Regions from separate parts of the Streptomyces sp. NPDC046727 genome, predicted to be linked through region 2. Evidence: riboswitches for the same ligand, from Rfam matches in the RefSeq annotation. Region 2 holds a riboswitch; each other region holds the start of a gene.
The links. A riboswitch is a leader RNA that binds a small molecule or an ion and turns the genes downstream of it on or off. The one in region 2 is predicted to bind cobalamin.
Positions count from the first base shown of each region.

Region 1 (4,202 bases), on a different contig from region 2:
CCGTGCTGGAGCAGGCGGGCGCCCCCGACATCCCGGTGGCCCGGGGCGCCGAGCGCCCGCTGCTGGAGCCCGCCCGCTCCGCCCCCGTGCACGGCGCCGACGGCATGGGCGACCTGGGCCTGCCCGCGCCGTCCCGCACCCCGGCGGACGTCGACGCCGTCACGCTCCTGCACCGCGAGATCCTCGCCTCCCCGCGCCCGGTCACCCTGATCCCGACGGCACCCCTGACGAACATCGCCCTGCTCCTGCGCACCCACCCGGAGGTGACCCGGAACATCGAGCGGATCGTGTTCATGGGCGGGGCGGTGGAGATCGGGAACGCCACGCCGGTCGCGGAGTTCAACGTCTGGCACGACCCCGAGGCCGCGGCGATCCTGCTCACGGCCGGGGTGCCGATCACGATGTACGGCCTGGACGTCTTCCGGCAGGTCGTCGTGGACAGCGCCGAGGTGCACCGGCTGCGCGCGAGCAGTGAGCCCGGCACCCGCCTGGCCGGCGAACTCCTCGCCCACCGGCCGGCCCACCAGGGCGAGCCGCCGGAGGCCGAGGAGGCGGGCGGCCTCGGCGACGCGGGCGCGGTGTGCGCGGTCGCCGACCCGCACGGCATCACCACCCGCCTCCTGCCGGTCGAGGTCTCCCTCGCCCCCGGCCCGACCCGCGGCCAGACCATCGTCGACCGCCGGCCCCGCCTGGGCGAGTCCGAGATCCACGAGGGCGGCCGCGAACGGGCGCTGGTGGACGTCGCGTTGGAGGTCAACGCCGACCGGTACGTCAAGCTCTACCTGGAGACCGTGGAACGCTAGTCGGCAGGGGCGGCGGGGGCGGGGGCCGACCAGCGCTCCTCCACCCGGGCCAGCCGCCAGTACGCCAGCGCCGCCGCCCATACCACCACGAACAGGCCGACGATGAGATAGCCGACGTTGTCGAGATCGAGCCCGGCCACCCAGCCGGTGACCGGGTCGCTGAGGCCGAACTTCTCGTGGACCACGCCGACCAGCTCGATCGTGCCGATGAAGAAGGCGACCGCGATGGACAGGCCGGTGATGGCGAGGTTGTAGAAGACCTTGCGGACGGGATTCGAGAACGCCCACTGGTAGGCGAAGTTCATGAACGTGCCGTCGAGGGTGTCGAACAGGCTCATCCCGGCGGCGAAGAGCAGGGGCAGGCAGAGCACCGCGTACCAGGGCAGGCCCGCCGCCGCGCCCGAGCCCGCCATCACCATCAGCGTGACTTCGGTGGCCGTGTCGAAGCCGAGGCCGAAGAGGAAGCCGAGCGGGTACATCTGCCCGGGCCGCGAGACGGACTGGGTGAGCCGGCCGAGGACCCGGTTCATGAACCCGCGCGAGTCGAGGCGCTGTTCGAGCTCCTTCTCGTCGTACGCACCGGCACGCATCGCGCGGAAGACCTTCAGGATGCCCACCAGGGCGACCAGGTTCAGGGCGGCGATGAGATACAGGAACGTCCCGGAGACCGTCGTACCGAGAAAGCCCAGCACCTGGTGGGTGCTGGACCCCTCGTTCATCACCTTCCCGGCCAGCGAGGTGCCGCCCGCGATCAGCAGCGCCAGCAGCACCACCACGCTGGAATGGCCGAGCGCGAACCAGAACCCCACCGACACCGGCCGCTTCCCGTCGGCCATCAGCTTGCGGGTGGTGTTGTCGATCGCGGCGATGTGATCGGCGTCGAAGGCGTGCCGCATGCCGAGGGTGTAGGCGGTGACACCGAGCCCGACCCCGAAGACATCGCTGCCCACCTTGTAGTGCTCGGGCGCGACGAGGAGGAACAGGATCCCGAAGGCGACGACATGCAGAGCGACGATCACCGCCAGCAGCCCCACCGTCTTGACGGTGTCCTCGCGTCGCCAGCGGAAAGAAGCTGCGTCAGCCATCGGTTTCATGCTCCAGCACCTCGTGGATCACTTCATGAGCTGCCGTGGCCGGTCTCCTGGCTTACGGGTACGCACATCCGCCGCTCCTGCCTTCCCGGCCGCCCTGCGACGCCCAGTGGCTGCCCCTCGCGGGACGCGGAACGGGGACTCCCCGATCACAGTGGCGAGGGCCGCGTCGACCTTGCATCGACTTCCCGAACACCACGGCCCGCCCACCGTAGAGGGGCACGCGGTTTCCTGCATAGCTGCGCACCCGCGCAGGTATGCAAGATCACAAAAGCGCGCCTGCGAGGATGACGGCATGCATCTCGTGCCTGCCGACCGAGCCGACCGGCGCACCATCGACGGTCACCGGGTGTGCGAGGCGATCGCCGCCATCGGTGACGCGGACCGCCTGCGCGCCTGGGCCGACCGCTTCTCCCTGCTGGCCGACGCCAACCGGCTCGCGCTGCTGCTCGCCCTGCACCGCACCGGACCGCTCGCCGTCTCCGACCTCGCGATCGCCACGGGCATGAACGACCCCGCCGTCTCCCAGGCGCTGCGGCTGCTGCGGGCGGCCGGGGTGGTGGCGGGGGAGAAGGAGGGGCGCGTGGTGCGGTACCGGGTGGTGGACGCGGAGGTGCGGGGACTGCTGGAGCACTGCGGCGACTGAACCGGACGGCTGTTCGGTCACCCGGACGGACGTTTCCGGTTCCCGGTGGTGTGGACAGATTCCGTGCATGGCAGACCTTTCGTCCAGGGACCCCGACTGGTGGCGGCAGGCCGTCATCTACCAGGTCTATCCACGCAGCTTCGCCGACGCCGACGGTGACGGGCTCGGTGATCTCAGGGGCGTCACCGAGCGGCTGGACCATCTCGCCACGCTCGGGGTGGACGCCCTGTGGCTGAGCCCCTTCTACCCCTCCGAACTCGCCGACGGCGGCTACGACGTGGCCGACCACCGGGACGTCGACCCGCGCCTCGGCACCCTGGACGACTTCGACGCCCTGGTCGCCGAGGCGCACCGGCTCGGTCTGAAGGTCGTCGTGGACGTCGTACCGAATCACACCTCGCATCTGCACCCCTGGTTCCAGGAGGCGCTGCGCGCCGGACCCGGGTCCGCCGCCCGGGAGCGCTACGTCTTCCGTCCCGGCAAGGGTGCGCGCGGTGAACTCCCGCCCAGTGACTGGCAGTCGGTCTTCGGCGGCAGCGCCTGGCGGCGGGTCCCGGACGGGGACTGGTACCTGCACCTCTTCGCCCCCGAACAGCCCGATCTGAACTGGGACAACGAGGAGGTCCGCGCCGACTTCCGCACCACCCTGCGCTTCTGGGCCGACCGGGGCGTCGACGGCTTCCGCGTCGACGTCGCCCACGGCCTGGCCAAGGACCTCACCGAGCCGCTGCGGGACGTCGGCGGCATCGGCGCGACCGGCGAGGACGCGCTGCCGCGGGTGGAGCCGGGCAGCCACCCGTACTGGGACCGCGACGAGGTCCATGAGATCTACCGGGACTGGAGGAAGGTCTTCGACGCCTACCGCCCGCCGCGCACCGCCGTCGCCGAGGCCTGGGTCCCGGGCGCCCGACGCGCTCTGTACGCCCGCCCCGACGAACTCGGCCAGGCCTTCAACTTCGAGTATCTGGAGGCGCGCTGGGACGCCGAGGAGTTGCGGGACGTCATCACCGGGTCGCTGGCCACGGCCCGGTCCGCCGGGGCCTCCGCGACCTGGGTGCTGTCCAACCACGACGTCGTACGGCACGCCTCCCGGCTGATGCTGCCGCCCGGCACCGACCCGGCGGCCTGGCTGCTGTCCGGCGGCAGCGCGCCCGCGGTCGACCCGGCGGCCGGTGTGCGCCGGGCCCGGGCGGCGACCCTGCTGATGCTGGCCCTGCCCGGCTCGGCCTACCTCTACCAGGGCGAGGAACTCGGCCTGCCCGAGGTCGCCGATTTGCCCACCGAGGTGCTCCAGGACCCGATCTGGGAGCAGACCGGGCATGTCCGCAAGGGCCGCGACGGCTGCCGGGTGCCGCTGCCCTGGATGACGACCGGACCCTCGTACGGCTTCGGGCCCGGGGCCGGCTGGCTGCCGCAGCCGGCGTCCTTCGCGGCCCTCGCCGTCGAGGCGCAGGCCGGCGCCGAGGGCAGCACGCTGGAGCTGTACCGCACGGCCCTGCGGCTGCGCCGCAAGCTGCTGGAGGGCGAGACGCTGGCCTGGACGCCGGGCACGGCCGCCGGTGTGCTGGACTTCCGCCGCACCGGGGCCTGGCGGAACGTCACCAACCTCGGCACCGGACCGGTACCGCTCCCACCCGGCGAGGTCCTGCTGAGCAGCACACC
Region 1 covers NZ_JBEYYR010000009.1:115,084-119,285, forward strand. The annotation lists gene ABZ937_RS13790 (nucleoside hydrolase) at 1-803, shown strand, start outside; gene ABZ937_RS13795 (HoxN/HupN/NixA family nickel/cobalt transporter) at 800-1,888, opposite strand; cobalamin riboswitch at 1,917-2,109, opposite strand; gene ABZ937_RS13800 (metalloregulator ArsR/SmtB family transcription factor) at 2,190-2,540, shown strand; gene ABZ937_RS13805 (glycoside hydrolase family 13 protein) at 2,608-4,202, shown strand, end outside.
Region 1: it holds a riboswitch for cobalamin, as region 2 does, so the genes downstream of both, ABZ937_RS13795 (HoxN/HupN/NixA family nickel/cobalt transporter) here and ABZ937_RS37280 (prenyltransferase/squalene oxidase repeat-containing protein) in region 2, are expected to answer to the same signal.

Region 2 (4,202 bases):
GCCGGGAGACCTGCGGCGAGTTCCCGCTGGCGCGGATCGCCGCGGTCGGCCCGGTGGTCCTGGTCGACCCGGACCCGCCGGCCTGGGCGTGTCCGTACCTGTCCGGTCATCTCGCGGCGGACCCGGCCCGGGAGACCCAGACGGCGGACGCCGTGCTGCGGTACGCGGCAGGGCGTCCGGTCGGGGGCGTGCTGACCTGGTCCGGGGAGCACCTGGTCACCGCCGCGCGGATCGCGGGCCGGCTGGGGTTACCGGGCCTGCCGGACGAGACGGCCGCGGCCTGCGCCGACCCCGTCGCGTTACCGGCGCTGCTGCGACGGCACAGCGTGCCGACGGCCGAGCCCCAGAACCCCGAGGACGGGGAGGGGCCGCTGGTGTCCGCCGAGACCGTCGTCCTGGACGACGAGGTCCGCATCGTCGCGCTGACCCGTACGACGCCGGGTCCGCCGCCCGCCCGCCGCCCGCTGCGGCACGGCGTCCACGCCCACGACGGGCTGCTGCACAACCGGTTCCTGCGCCAGTGCGTCGAGCGGACGGTCCGCGCCCTCGGCCTCACCCACACGGTCGCTCAGGTCACGCTGCGGCTGACCGCCCGCGGCCCCCGCGTGCTGGGCGTGGCCCCGCATCTGCCCGGCGACCTGATCCCGCTGCTGGTGGAGCGGGCCACCGGTGTCGACCTCGCCCTGGTCGCCGTCGCCCTGGCCACCGGCGGGCACCCGGAGCTGACCCCCACCCGGCAGCGGGCCGCCGCCGTCCAGTTCGCCTACCCCGCCGTGACCGGCCGCCTGACCCAGCTGCACCTGGACCCCGCCGTCGAACACGAGCCGTCCGCCGAGCGCATGGTCCTCACCCGGCAGGCCGGCGACCCGGTGACGGCGGCCCCGCACGCGGACGACACCGACCGCCTCGCCCACTGGGTGGCGACGGGCGAGGACGCCGCCCAGTGCGAGGAGACCCTGCGCCGCATGGCCCGCCACCTCACCGCGACAGTGGCCCCGACGGCGGACCTGTACGCGGCCTAGGACCAACAGCGGCCCGGAGCTAGGGGAAGACCAGCGGCCCGGAACTAGGAGAAGACCAGCCCCCGGACCAGCTTCTCGGCCGCCGGCAGCAGGGCGACCTCCCGCCGGCTCATGGTCGGGTTGGCGGACCGGCGCCGCAGGGCCTCGGCCAGCCCCGCCTCCGTCACCCCGGAAGGGTCGGCGAGCAGGGCGGTGAGCAGCTCCCGGGCCGGTCCGGCGAACGCCTCGCCGCCGACGGCGACCTGAGCGAGGATCACCGCCGACATGCCCCAGTCCAGGCCCGGGTGCCCGTCCTCCGTGTTGGACCAGTCGATGACCCGCGGCCCGTCCGCGGTCAGCATCACATTGTCCCGATGAAGGTCCAGATGCAGGACGCGCGCCTCGGGACGGGCCGCGTTCCGCCCCGGTACGGCGTGCAGTTCGCGCAGCAGCCGGGCCAGCAGCGCGCCGGCCTCCGCCGTCCCGGTCCGGCCGGCCGCGAGGGCGCCCAGCAGCGTCGGGCCGGACAGCCGCTCCAGGACCAGATCGGTGCGCGAGCCGGAGGGCCGTACCCGGGGCACCGGATACCCGTGCCGCCCCACGTACGCCATCACGTCCGCCTCGGCCGCCGCGTCCCCCCAGCCGTCCCGGTCCCGGCGCAGCACCCACGCGTCGTCGATCTCGTACACGTCGGCCGAGCGGCCCGAGCCGAGCAGTCTCCCCGTCCCCGTCATGCCGGTGACCCTAGTCACCACGCCCGTGTGCCCACAGCCACCCCCCGGCCCGCGCGGGGCGGCCGGTAAAGTGACGGGGTCGTCATCACACCCGTACGGGGTAAAGCCGGTGCAATTCCGGCGCTGACCCGCAACCGTGAGCCGCCGGACAGCGGTGAGCCGGACTGCCCCGCACGGGACGTTGACCGGCTCACGTGCGCAGGCAGCCCGCCCCGCACGGCACCGTCGAGGTCTACGGAGCCGAGCCGCCCGGGGTGTCACCCGTGCGCTGCCCGGCTCCCCGCAGGAGAGGCAGTCGCCGACCATGAACGTACGCCGCAGTGCCGCGGCTCTCGCCGCCGTAGGCGTGCTGGCCGCCGCCGCGCCCGCCACGGCCGCCGACGCGTCCCCGTCCCCGAAGGTGACGGTCCCGTCCGGGCTGTACGGCAAGGGGGACCCGACGTACGACGGCGTGTGGCGGCAGTCGCTGACCCTGCTCGCCCAGCGGACGCTCGGCTACCGGCCGGCCGCCGAGGCCGTGGACTGGCTGACCGGCCAGCAGTGCGCGAACGGCGCCTTCGCCGCCTTCCGCACCACCCCCGCCAAGGCCTGCGACGACCGGCTCAAGACCGACACCAACAGCACGGCCGCCGCGGCCCAGGCGCTGGCCGCGACCGGCGGACGCGGCGGTGCCGTCGGCAAGGCCGTGGACTGGCTGAAGTCCGTGCAGAACAAGGACGGCGGCTGGAGCTACTACCCGGGCGGCGCCAGCGACGCCAACTCCACCTCCGTCGTCATCGGCGCGCTGGCCGCGGCCGGCGCCGACCCGGCCGACGTCCGCACGTCCGGCAAGTCCCCCTACGACGCGCTGTCCGCCCTCGCCCTGCCCTGCGCCCAGGACGGCGGCGGCGCCCTCGCCTACCAGCCGGACAAGAAGGGCAAGCTGCTCGCCAACGCGGACGCGACGGCGGCCGGTGTGCTGGGCGCGCTCGGCAAGGGGTTCGTGGCGGAGTCCGGCAAGGCCCCGGCGAACGACGCCTGCGCCAAGGCCGGCCACCCCACCCGCACCCAGGTCGCCGACAACGCCGGCGCCTACCTGGCGGCGGCCGTGGCGCACTCCGGCCACCTGCAGTCCACGCTGCCCGGCGCCAAGGCCCAGCCCGACTTCGGCAACACCGCCGACGCCGTCGTCGCGCTCGCCGCGGACGGCCGCACCGAGCCGGCGAAGAAGGCGTACGCCTGGCTGGAGAAGAACGCCGGCCCGTGGGCGAAGCAGAGCGGCCCGGCCGCGTACGCCCAGCTCATCCTCGCCGCGCACGCGATCGGGGAGCAGCCGGGCGACTTCGGCGGCACCAGCCTGGTCCGTGCCCTCAACGCGCAGGGCCCCGCCCCGCAGATGGATGCCGCTACGCACAAGCCGGCGCCGAAGGAGAAGGAGGAGGACTCCCGGACCGGCGTCTGGTGGATCGTCGGCGTCGGGCTCGTCGCCGGCATCGGCATCGGCTTCCTGCTCAGCGGCCGGAAGAAGCGCCAGCTGTGACCGCCGTCCGCCGTGCCCTGCCGGTGCTGGTCGCCGCGCTGCTGCTGCTCGGCTCCGCCGGGCAGGCCGGTGCCACCGGGTACCGCTACTGGTCCTTCTGGGAGCGCACGGGCCACTACTGGACGTACGCCACCCAGGGTCCGTCGACCGTCCGTCCCGACGACGGCGCGGTCCAGGGCTTCCGGTTCGCGGTGAGCGCGGACTCGGCGGACGCGAGCCGGCCGCGGGGTACGGCGGACTTCGCCGCGATCTGCGCGGGTACGCCCGCGAAGTCCGGCATGAAGCGGGTGGCGCTGGTCCTCGACTTCGGCACCCGTACGGACGCGCCGTCCGGCGAGAAGCCGCCGGCGGGCCGTACCGCGTGCGCGCAGGTGTCGTCCGACGCCACCGCCGCGGAGGCGCTGGCCGCGGTGGCCAAGCCGCTCCGGTACGACACCAACGCCCTGCTGTGCGCCATCGCCGGGTATCCGGTGAAGGGGTGCGGGGAGCAGGTCTCGGCCGAGGGGAGGAGCGGCACGGACAGCGGTTCGGACAGCGGTACCGATGGCGGCCCCTCCCTGGGGCTGCCGATCGGTGCGGGAGTGGTCGCCCTGCTGGCGGGCGCGGCGGTGTGGCAGGCACGTCGGCGGCGCGATGAGTCGGGGTGAGTGCGGGCCGTCCTGCGCGTGCGGATGCGCCGTGGCCGGTCGCGCAACTCCCCGCGCCTCCGGGGAGTTGCCGTCCCGTCGGCTTCATGGCGCCACGGTGCATCCCGGTGCCTGGTGGCTCTGGGCGCTCGGGCTCGGGACGGCCGCCACCCGCACCACCAACCCGCTCCTCCTCGCCCTCCTCATAGCCGCCTCCGGCTATGTCGTGGCGACGCACCGCTCCCCCGCCCCCTGGGCCCGCTCCTACACCGCGTTCGTCAGACTCGCCCTCGCCGTCCTCCTCATCCGCGTCCTCTTCGCG
Region 2 covers NZ_JBEYYR010000046.1:10,580-14,781, reverse strand. The annotation lists gene ABZ937_RS37290 (hypothetical protein) at 1-1,022, shown strand, start outside; gene ABZ937_RS37285 (phosphotransferase) at 1,067-1,735, opposite strand; cobalamin riboswitch at 1,795-1,922, shown strand; gene ABZ937_RS37280 (prenyltransferase/squalene oxidase repeat-containing protein) at 2,040-3,254, shown strand; gene ABZ937_RS37275 (SCO2322 family protein) at 3,251-3,901, shown strand; gene ABZ937_RS37270 (energy-coupling factor transporter transmembrane component T) at 3,969-4,202, shown strand, end outside.

Region 3 (4,202 bases), on a different contig from region 2:
GGCGTCCGCCAGCTCCTCCGGGCGGTCCACGAACCGGACCACGACGCCCGGTTCGGCGGCCAGCGCGTCCACGTCGGTGAAGTTGGACATGAGCGGGACCGCGCACACGGCGACCCGCAGCACGTCCTCGCCGACGGGCGGGGCGACGGTGGACTCCCGGACGGTCCCGCGCAGCGACACGCGCAGTCCGTCCTCCTCGTCGATGCCGAGCCCGTGCCGGAACGGGAGGACACCATAGGTGTGCCGCCCGGTCAGCCCGTGCAGCATGTCCAACCCCGGCTCCAGCAGGCTGACATCCCCGCGGAACTTGTTCACCAGGAAACCGGCGACCAGCTCCTGGTCCTCGGGCGAGAGCAGGGCGACGGTCCCGAAGAAGGAGGCGAACACGCCCCCGCGGTCGATGTCGCCGACGACCAGCACGGGCAGCCGCGCGTTCCTGGCGATGCCCATGTTGACGATGTCGGTGCGCCGCAGGTTGATCTCGGCCGGGCTCCCCGCCCCCTCACAGATCACCGCGTCATACGTGCCCCGCAACTCGGCCAGGCAGTCCAGCACCGTGCCGAGGAGCTGCTGCTGACGCCCGCCGTGGTACCCGCGCGCGCTCAGCTCGCCCACCGGCTTGCCCAGCAGCACCACCTGGCTGCTCTGCTCGCCGCCCGGCTTGAGCAGCACGGGGTTCATGAGCGCGGTCGGCTCGACCCGGCAGGCCTGCGCCTGCATCGCCTGAGCCCGCCCGATCTCGGCGCCCTCGCGCGTCACGAACGAGTTGAGCGACATGTTCTGCGCCTTGAACGGCGCGACCTTCACGCCCTGGCGTACCAGCCAGCGGCAGATGCCGGCCGTGACGACGCTCTTGCCGGCGTCGGAGGTGGTGCCGGCGACGAGGAGACCACCGTTCACTTCCCACGTCCTTTCAGGAGTGCGCGCGCGGCGACCGTGGTGCCGAGGGCGAGGAGGCCGACGCGGCGGGAGAGCCGTACGGCCCGGTCGATGTCGGTGACCCGGACCGGCCGGCCGGCGGCGCCGTTGAGCACGGGGCGGTGCTCGACCCGGCCGCCGTAGGAGAGGGTTCCGCCGAGGCGTACGCCGAGGGCGCCCGCGAAGGAGGCCTCCACGGGCCCGGCGTTGGGGCTCGGGTGCTTGCGTGCGTCGGCCTTCCAGGCGCGCAGGGCGCCCCGGGCATCGGGTCCGGCCGCGGCGGCGAGGACGGCGGTCAGCCGGGCCCCCGGCCAGCCGGCGACGTCGTCGAGGCGGGCGGAGGCCCAGCCGTAGCGCCGGTGGCGGGGCGACTTGTGGCCCACCATGGCGTCCAGGGTGTTGACCGCGCGGAACCCGAGGAGCCCCGGCACCCCGGCCACGGCGCCCCACACCAGCGCGCCCACGACGGCGTCGGAGGTGTTCTCGGCGACCGACTCGACCACGGCCCGGGCGATGCCGTCGGCGTCCAGCGCCTGCGGGTCCCGGCCGCACAGATGGGGCAGCCGGGCCCGGGCGGCCTCGACGTCCCCGGCCTCCAGCGCGCGCCCGACGGCGCGGGCCTCCCGGGCGAGCGACGTGCCGCCCACGACCGCCCAGGTGGCGGCGGCGGTCAGCGCGACGGAGGCGGCAGGCAAGGGGCGTACGGCGCGTACGGCCAGCGCGCCGAGAGCGACGGCGCCACCGGCGCACACGGCGGTGTGCAGCGCGCCCCAGCCGCGGTGGTCGTGCCACAACGCGCCTTCCACGGCTCCGGCCGCCCGGCCGAACGCGGCGACCGGATGCCCGCGGCGCGGATCGCCGAGGAGCAGGTCGCCCAGGACGCCGGCGGCGGCGCCGTACGCGTACGTGCGATCGGCACCCATCGGCTCAGCCGGCCGTGGGCACAGGAACGGGCCTGGTACGGGTCCTCGATGGGCAGCCGAGCATGGCGATATGTGTCCTCACTCAGGGTGTCCGCGCCCTGGTTCGACGTGAATCGGCGGTGAGAGTTCCTGGCTCCCGGGGGTTCTTCCCCGGTGACAGTGGCGGGACCGCGCCGGATTCGCACCGGCTTCCTCTCCTGCCGCCGTACATGGCCTGGGCAGTCCACCACGCCCCCGGAACGGCCGTCAACTTGCCTTTGACCTGGGATGCCGGACTGTGCTGAGGCCCACACCGCTAGCACGCCGGACGCCGCCGGACGGCCGGATCGCGGTGAATTCCCCTCGCGCGGACGGCATTCACCGCTCCCGCTTGTACTCACGCACCGTGAGCATCTGCAATAGCGCGTACGACTCATACGGGGCGCAACGGACGCGGGAGGGGACGCACAGTGGCGTATGTGGGCGAGATGCTGCTGGACGACGGCCAGATCGTGCTGTTGGAGGTGGCGGGCGAGGGCCCGGCGGGCGTGCAGCGGGTCTCGCGCGGCGGCGCGATGGCCGGGGCGGCCGAGACCCTCCAGCAGGCACTGACCCGGGTCCGCCCGGCACTCGGCGCGCTCGTCACCGAGGCCCGCACACTGGCGAGACCGCCCGAGTCCGTCACCGTCGAGTTCGGCATCACGGTGAGCGCCGAGGCCGGGGTGGTGGTGGCGCGCGGATCGACCGAGGCGCACTTCACGGTGAGCATGCAGTGGTCGAACACGGATCCGTCGGACATTCCGGGGCAGCGTGATGGCGAAAGCCGCTCCTGACGACGAACTCCCGCGCGGCATCGCACGCTTCTGGAGCGAGGACGGCCGGGTCACCGGCACCGGCTTCCTGGTCGCGGAACGCACGCTGTGCACCTGCGCGCACGTCGTCGCGAGCGCGCTCGGCGGCGACGAGTCGGCCACGACACCCCCCACGGCCCCGGTGTCCGTCGACTTCCCGCTGCTGCACCCGCCGTCCGCGCGCCGCACGGCGACCGTCACCCACTGGCGTCCGGTCACGGCGGACGGCGGCGGCGACATCGCCCTGCTGACCCTGGCGGAGACCGTCCCGGGCACGGCACCGGTCCGCTTCGCGGGCGGCACCGGCATGTGGGGCCACCCGTTCCGCGTCCTCGGCTTCCCGCACCGCACGGACGACCACGGGGTATGGGTGCGCGGCCGGCTCCGCGCCCCGGTCGGCAAGGGCTGGACGTCCATGGAGGCGGCGCCCGGATCCCCCTCGATCGCCCGGGGGTTCAGCGGATCGCCGGTGTGGGACACCGTGCAGGGCGGGGTGGTCGGCATGACCGTCGCCATGGAGCTGGGTGCCCCGGCGGCGACGGCGTACCTGATCCCGGCCGCCCTGCTGCTCGGCCTGGACCCCGACCTGCGTCCCTCCCCCTTCCGGGGCCTGGAGCCCTTCCGCGAACAGGACGCCCACGTCTTCTTCGCCCGCCGCGCGGACAGCGCCCGCATCGCCGACGCCGTCCGCACCCACCCCTTCGTGCCGGTGGCCGGAGCCTCCGGGGTCGGCAAGTCGTCCCTGGTGCGTGCCGGGGTGCTGCCCCTGCTCCGGTCGGCCGGCCACACGGTCACGGACTTCGCCGGGCAACCGGACACCGACCCGATCCGCACCCTCGCGGCCGCCCTGGCCGGCCAGTTCCCCGCCGCCCGCGACCTGGCCCGGGAACTCACCGGCGGCGACCGCGGCCGGACGGCGGTGCTGCTCGGCGCCCGCGTCCTGGAGCACGCCGGTACGGCCGGACACGTCGTCCTCCTGGACCAGTTCGAGGAGACCGTGGGCGCCCGCCCCGCCGACGCCCGCGCCCTCCTGGACGTCCTGCTGCCGATGACACGGGCCTGCCACCCGGAGGGCCGCCGCTTCCGGGTCCTGGCCACCCTGCGCTCGGCGTCCCTGGAGGAACTCGTCATGGGCGGCCGGGCCGAGGCCCTCAGCGGCACGGTCCAGATGATCGCGCCGATGACCCCGGCCCAGCTGGACGAGGTGGTGCGCCTGCCCGTCGCCGCCGTCCCCGGAGTGGAGTTCGAACCCGGCCTGGCCGAACGGATCGTCACGGACGCGGGCGGCGAGCCGGGCGCGCTGCCCCTGGTGGAGTTCGCCCTGGCGGAACTCTGGGAACGGCAGGCGCACGGCCGCCTCACGCACGCCGGGTACCGCGAGATCGGCGGGGTGGAGGGCGCGCTCGCCCGGTACGCGGACCAGCAGCTGACGCAGGTGTGCAAGGGGCCGGGCGGGGTGGACGAGGCGGTGGCCCGCCGCTTGTTCGAACGCCTCGCGCGGCCGGTGAAGGGCAAGGAGTACGCCCGGGTG
Region 3 covers NZ_JBEYYR010000040.1:65,627-69,828, reverse strand. The annotation lists gene ABZ937_RS35360 (cobyric acid synthase) at 1-900, opposite strand, end outside; gene ABZ937_RS35355 (cobalamin biosynthesis protein) at 897-1,841, opposite strand; cobalamin riboswitch at 1,942-2,084, opposite strand; gene ABZ937_RS35350 (CU044_2847 family protein) at 2,309-2,653, shown strand; gene ABZ937_RS35345 (serine protease) at 2,634-4,202, shown strand, end outside.
Region 3: it holds a riboswitch for cobalamin, as region 2 does, so the genes downstream of both, ABZ937_RS35355 (cobalamin biosynthesis protein) here and ABZ937_RS37280 (prenyltransferase/squalene oxidase repeat-containing protein) in region 2, are expected to answer to the same signal.

Region 4 (4,202 bases), on a different contig from region 2:
CACTGACCCCGTGGAAGCCGTCGGAGGGACCCCGCTGGTGATGCGGGCGCTCGACTGTCACAAACCTGACCGCTGCCTTGTCCTGGAGATGTGCGCGTTGCCGCACCGGGCCCGGCGGGTGTCGCCGGTGTCCGTCGGAAGCGAATCGGCTGACGGAGACAGTGATGAAGATCGTGGTGATCGGCGGTACGGGGCTCATCGGCTCACAGGTGGTCGCGCTGGTGCGCGACAAGGGCCACGAGGCCGTGCCCGCCGCTCCCTCCAGGGGAGTCAATGCCCTCACCGGCGAGGGCCTGGCCCAGGCGGTCGAGGGCGCGGACGTGGTCGTGGACGTGTCGAACTCCCCGTCCTTCGAGACCGAGCCGGCGCTGGACTTCTTCACCCGCTCGGCCCAGCACCTGTTCGCGGCCGAGAAGGAGGCGGGCGTCCGCCATCACGTCGCGCTCTCCATCGTCGGCGTCGACCAGGTGCCCGACTACGGCTACTACCGGGCCAAGGTCGCCCAGGAGGAGGCCGTGCGCGGCAGCGGCGTGCCCTACAGCCTCGTGCGCGCCACCCAGTTCTTCGAGTTCATCGCTCCGGTGATGGACATGTCCACCGTGGGCAAGGAGGTGCGCCTGCCGTCCCTGCGGCTGCGTCCGATCGCCTCCGCCGATGTCGCCGCCGCCGTCGCCGAAGCGGCCCAGGGCGAACCGACGAACGGCATCCGCAACATCGCGGGACCCGAGGTGTACGGACTCGACCGGCTCGCCGAGCTCACGCTGGAAGCCAAGCCGGACGGCCGTACGGTCGTCACGGACGAGACCGCCGGCCTGTTCGCGGGCATGCCCGACGTGCTGACCGGCGACGACACCGTGCATGTCGCGGCCACCCGCTACGAGGACTGGCTCAAGCGGAACTGACCGGCGCCGACCGTCCGGACCGACCGAGGGCAGGGGTACCGCGTACGCTCACGCGGTGCCCTTCCTTCGCTAGGGACGCCCGGCGATCCGGCGCGCGGACCGCTCGTACGCCCGCAGCTTGTCAGGGGTGATCACCCAGTAGAGCCCGTCGATGCCGTCCGGGCCCACCGTGATGCTCACCAGGGCGACGCTCACCCCGTCCTGCACGAGCAGCAGGCTGGGCAGGCCGTTGGCCTCGACCACGGTGTACTCGGCCCCGGGGAAGAAGTTCTTGCTGAAGGCGGTGACCCGCGCCGCGCGCTCGGCGCCCACGATCGCCAGCCGGGCCACGCCGCGCATGCCGTTGCCGTCCGCGTAGGCGACGACGTCGGCCGACAGCACCCTTTCGAGCGCGGCGACGTCACCGTGCCGCGCGGCGGCGACGAACGCGTCGAGCAGCCGCCGGTGCTGTGCCGTGTCGACGCGCTCCCGTCGCTCGGCGGACAGCCGCTTGCGGGCACGGCTGACGATCTGCCGGGTATTGGCCTGGCTCAGCTGGAGGATGCCCGCGATCTCGTCGTACGCGTAGTCGAACGCTTCCCGCAGCACGTACGCCGCCCGCTCCACGGGGTTCAGTTTCTCCAGGACCAGCAGCACGGCCAGTTCCAGCGCCTCGCCGCGCTCCGCGCCGACCTGCGGATCGACACTGGTGTCCACCGGCTCCGGCAGCCACGGCCCCACGTACGCCTCCCGGCGGACCCGCGCCGACCGGGCCACGTTGATGGCCAGACGCGTGGTGATCCTGGCCAGGAACGCCGCGGAATCCAGCACCGCACCGCGGTCCGCGCCCTGCCAGCGCACCCACACGTCCTGTACCACGTCCTCGGCCTCGGCCACACTGCCCAGGACGCGGTAGGCGATACCGAACAGCCGGGGACGCAACCGCTGGAACACATCCGCCGCTTCGCTCAGCGAGCCGTCGGTGAGCGGTTGTCGCTCGTCCATCGTGCCGATGCCTCCGTAGATCGACCGTCCAGCCGGAGCCTCGGTGCGGGGCGGTCCGCTCGCTGTGAGCATACGGCGGCGGCCACGAGTCGGGGCCGGATGACGGTGCGGCGCCGGTGATGAAAGGATGACCGGCGACATAAGGCGACGGCGGTCCGAGGAAGCCGGTGTGAATCCGGCGCGGTCCCGCCACTGTGACCGGTGAGCGAGTTCCGGCAGGCCACCGCCCCCGAACAGGGCGGGAAGGCGGCACGAGCCGTGACCCGGGAGCCAGGAGACTCACGCGGTCGCCTCCTCACGTGACACCGGGGCGGATCTCCCCGGGAGGGGAGTGGCGCGGCGTGCCCGAGAAGCTGACGGAAGAGACACCGGCCGGGGCTGTGCCGGGGAGCGGTCCGGCGCCGTGCCGGGTCGTCGTGTGCCGGGACTGCTGCTGCGGCAGCCCCAAGGTGATCGGGGTCGATCACGCGGCGCAGACCGCACGGCTGCGCGCGGAGGTGCCCGTGCGCATCTCCGACTGCCTCGACGTGTGCGACCAGGCCAACGTCATCGTCGTACAGCCGTCCGCCGCCGCCCGGGCCGCCGGCGCGCGGCCGGTCTGGCTGGGGCTCGTCAACGACCCGGCCGCGACCGAGGACATCATCAGCTGGGTGCGCGCCGGTGGCCCCGGCGTCGCGCCCCTGCCGGACATCCTCGACCTGTACGCCTTCACGCCACCGCGGCGTACGGATTCCTGACGCCCGCACCGAGCGGGAGGAGTTCGGCCGACGGCTGCGGCCACCCCGGCGCGTACGGCATTGAGAAGATCGTCCGTGACCTGCGGGTGCACCACATCCTGGAAGGAACCAACGAGATCATGCGCGTCATCGCGGCCCATGGCCCGACGGAGGCACTCGGATGAGCGGCAGCGAGGAACCGGTCCTGCTGGACACCAGGGGACGGGCCGCGTACATCACGCTCAACCGGCCCCAGGCGCTCAACGCCCTGAACCATGTCATGGTCCGCCGGATCGCCGAGGCCCTGACCGCGTGGGAGTGCGACCCGGACGTGCACACCGTGGTCATCACCGGGGCGGGGGAGCGCGGCCTGTGCGCGGGCGGCGACATCCGTGCCGTCCACGACGACGCCCGCGACGGCGACGGCAGCGCCTCCGCCGCGTTCTGGCGGGACGAGTACCACCTCAACGCCCGCATCGCCCGCTACCCCAAGCCGTACGTCGCCGTCATGGACGGCATCGTCATGGGCGGCGGCGTCGGCGTCTCCGCGCACGGCAGTGTCCGTGTCGTCACGGAACGGTCCCGGATCGCCATGCCCGAGACCGGCATCGGCTTCGTCCCCGACATCGGGGGCACCTGGCTCCTCGGCCGGGCACCCGGCGAACTGGGCACCCACCTGGCGCTGACCGGCGCGCAGATCGGCGCCGGAGACGCCCTGCTGTGCGGCCTCGCCGACCACTACGTACCCTCCGCCGCCCTCGGGCACTTCGTGGACGACCTCGCCGACATGCCCGTACGAGACGCGCTCGCGCGCCATGTGCAGCCGCCGACCGAGGGGCAGTTGGCCCACCGGCGAGAGTGGATCGACGCCTGCTACGCCGCCGGCACGGTCGAGGAGATCGTCCACCGGCTGCTCGGCCACGGCAGCCCCGACGCCAAGGAGGCGGCCGAGACCCTGCTCGCCAAGTCGCCCACCGCGCTCAAGGTCACCCTGGCCGCGATCCGCCGCGCCCGGCGCCTCGGCCCGCTGGAGCGGGTCCTCGACCAGGAGTACCGCGTCTCGTGCGCCGCCCTGAGCAGCCCCGACCTGGTCGAGGGGGTACGGGCCCAGATCATCGACAAGGACCGCAACCCGCGCTGGTCGCCGGCGACCCTCGCCGAGGTCACCGACGCCGACGTGGAACGCTTCTTCGCCCCGCTCGGCGACCGTGAACTGGGGCTCGCCGGGCCCGGCACCGCGCCGGCCCGCTGAGCAGGATTGCCGCATTCATCGGAGTCGGGAACATGGGCGCCCTCGCGGACGAACGACCGCTGAAATTCCGCCACCGCTGACCCACACGGCCCAGGACCGTTCGCCCGGTGCGAGAGGAAGATCACGCTGGTGGACGCGGTCTTGGCCGTGCACCGGTCGCGCGGTACGGTCTGTCCGATATCGACGACGGCGAGACGGAAGCCGGTGGGAATCCGGCACGGTCGCGCCACTGTGTGCGAGAGCCTCCAGGGGCTCCTCGTGAGTCAGACCCGTGGCCGTCGTCCTGTGCACCACCGACATGGGACGCGAACTCCCGGAGGAGGTTCTGCCATGGCGCAGACCGTCGCC
Region 4 covers NZ_JBEYYR010000041.1:4,202-8,403, forward strand. The annotation lists gene ABZ937_RS35485 (SDR family oxidoreductase) at 165-902, shown strand; gene sigJ (RNA polymerase sigma factor SigJ) at 972-1,886, opposite strand; cobalamin riboswitch at 2,044-2,167, shown strand; gene ABZ937_RS35495 (hypothetical protein) at 2,240-2,623, shown strand; partial or broken gene ABZ937_RS35500 (acyl-CoA dehydrogenase family protein) at 2,677-2,787, shown strand; gene ABZ937_RS35505 (enoyl-CoA hydratase/isomerase family protein) at 2,784-3,854, shown strand; cobalamin riboswitch at 4,005-4,148, shown strand; gene ABZ937_RS35510 (CbtB-domain containing protein) at 4,185-4,202, shown strand, end outside.
Region 4: it holds a riboswitch for cobalamin, as region 2 does, so the genes downstream of both, ABZ937_RS35495 (hypothetical protein) here and ABZ937_RS37280 (prenyltransferase/squalene oxidase repeat-containing protein) in region 2, are expected to answer to the same signal.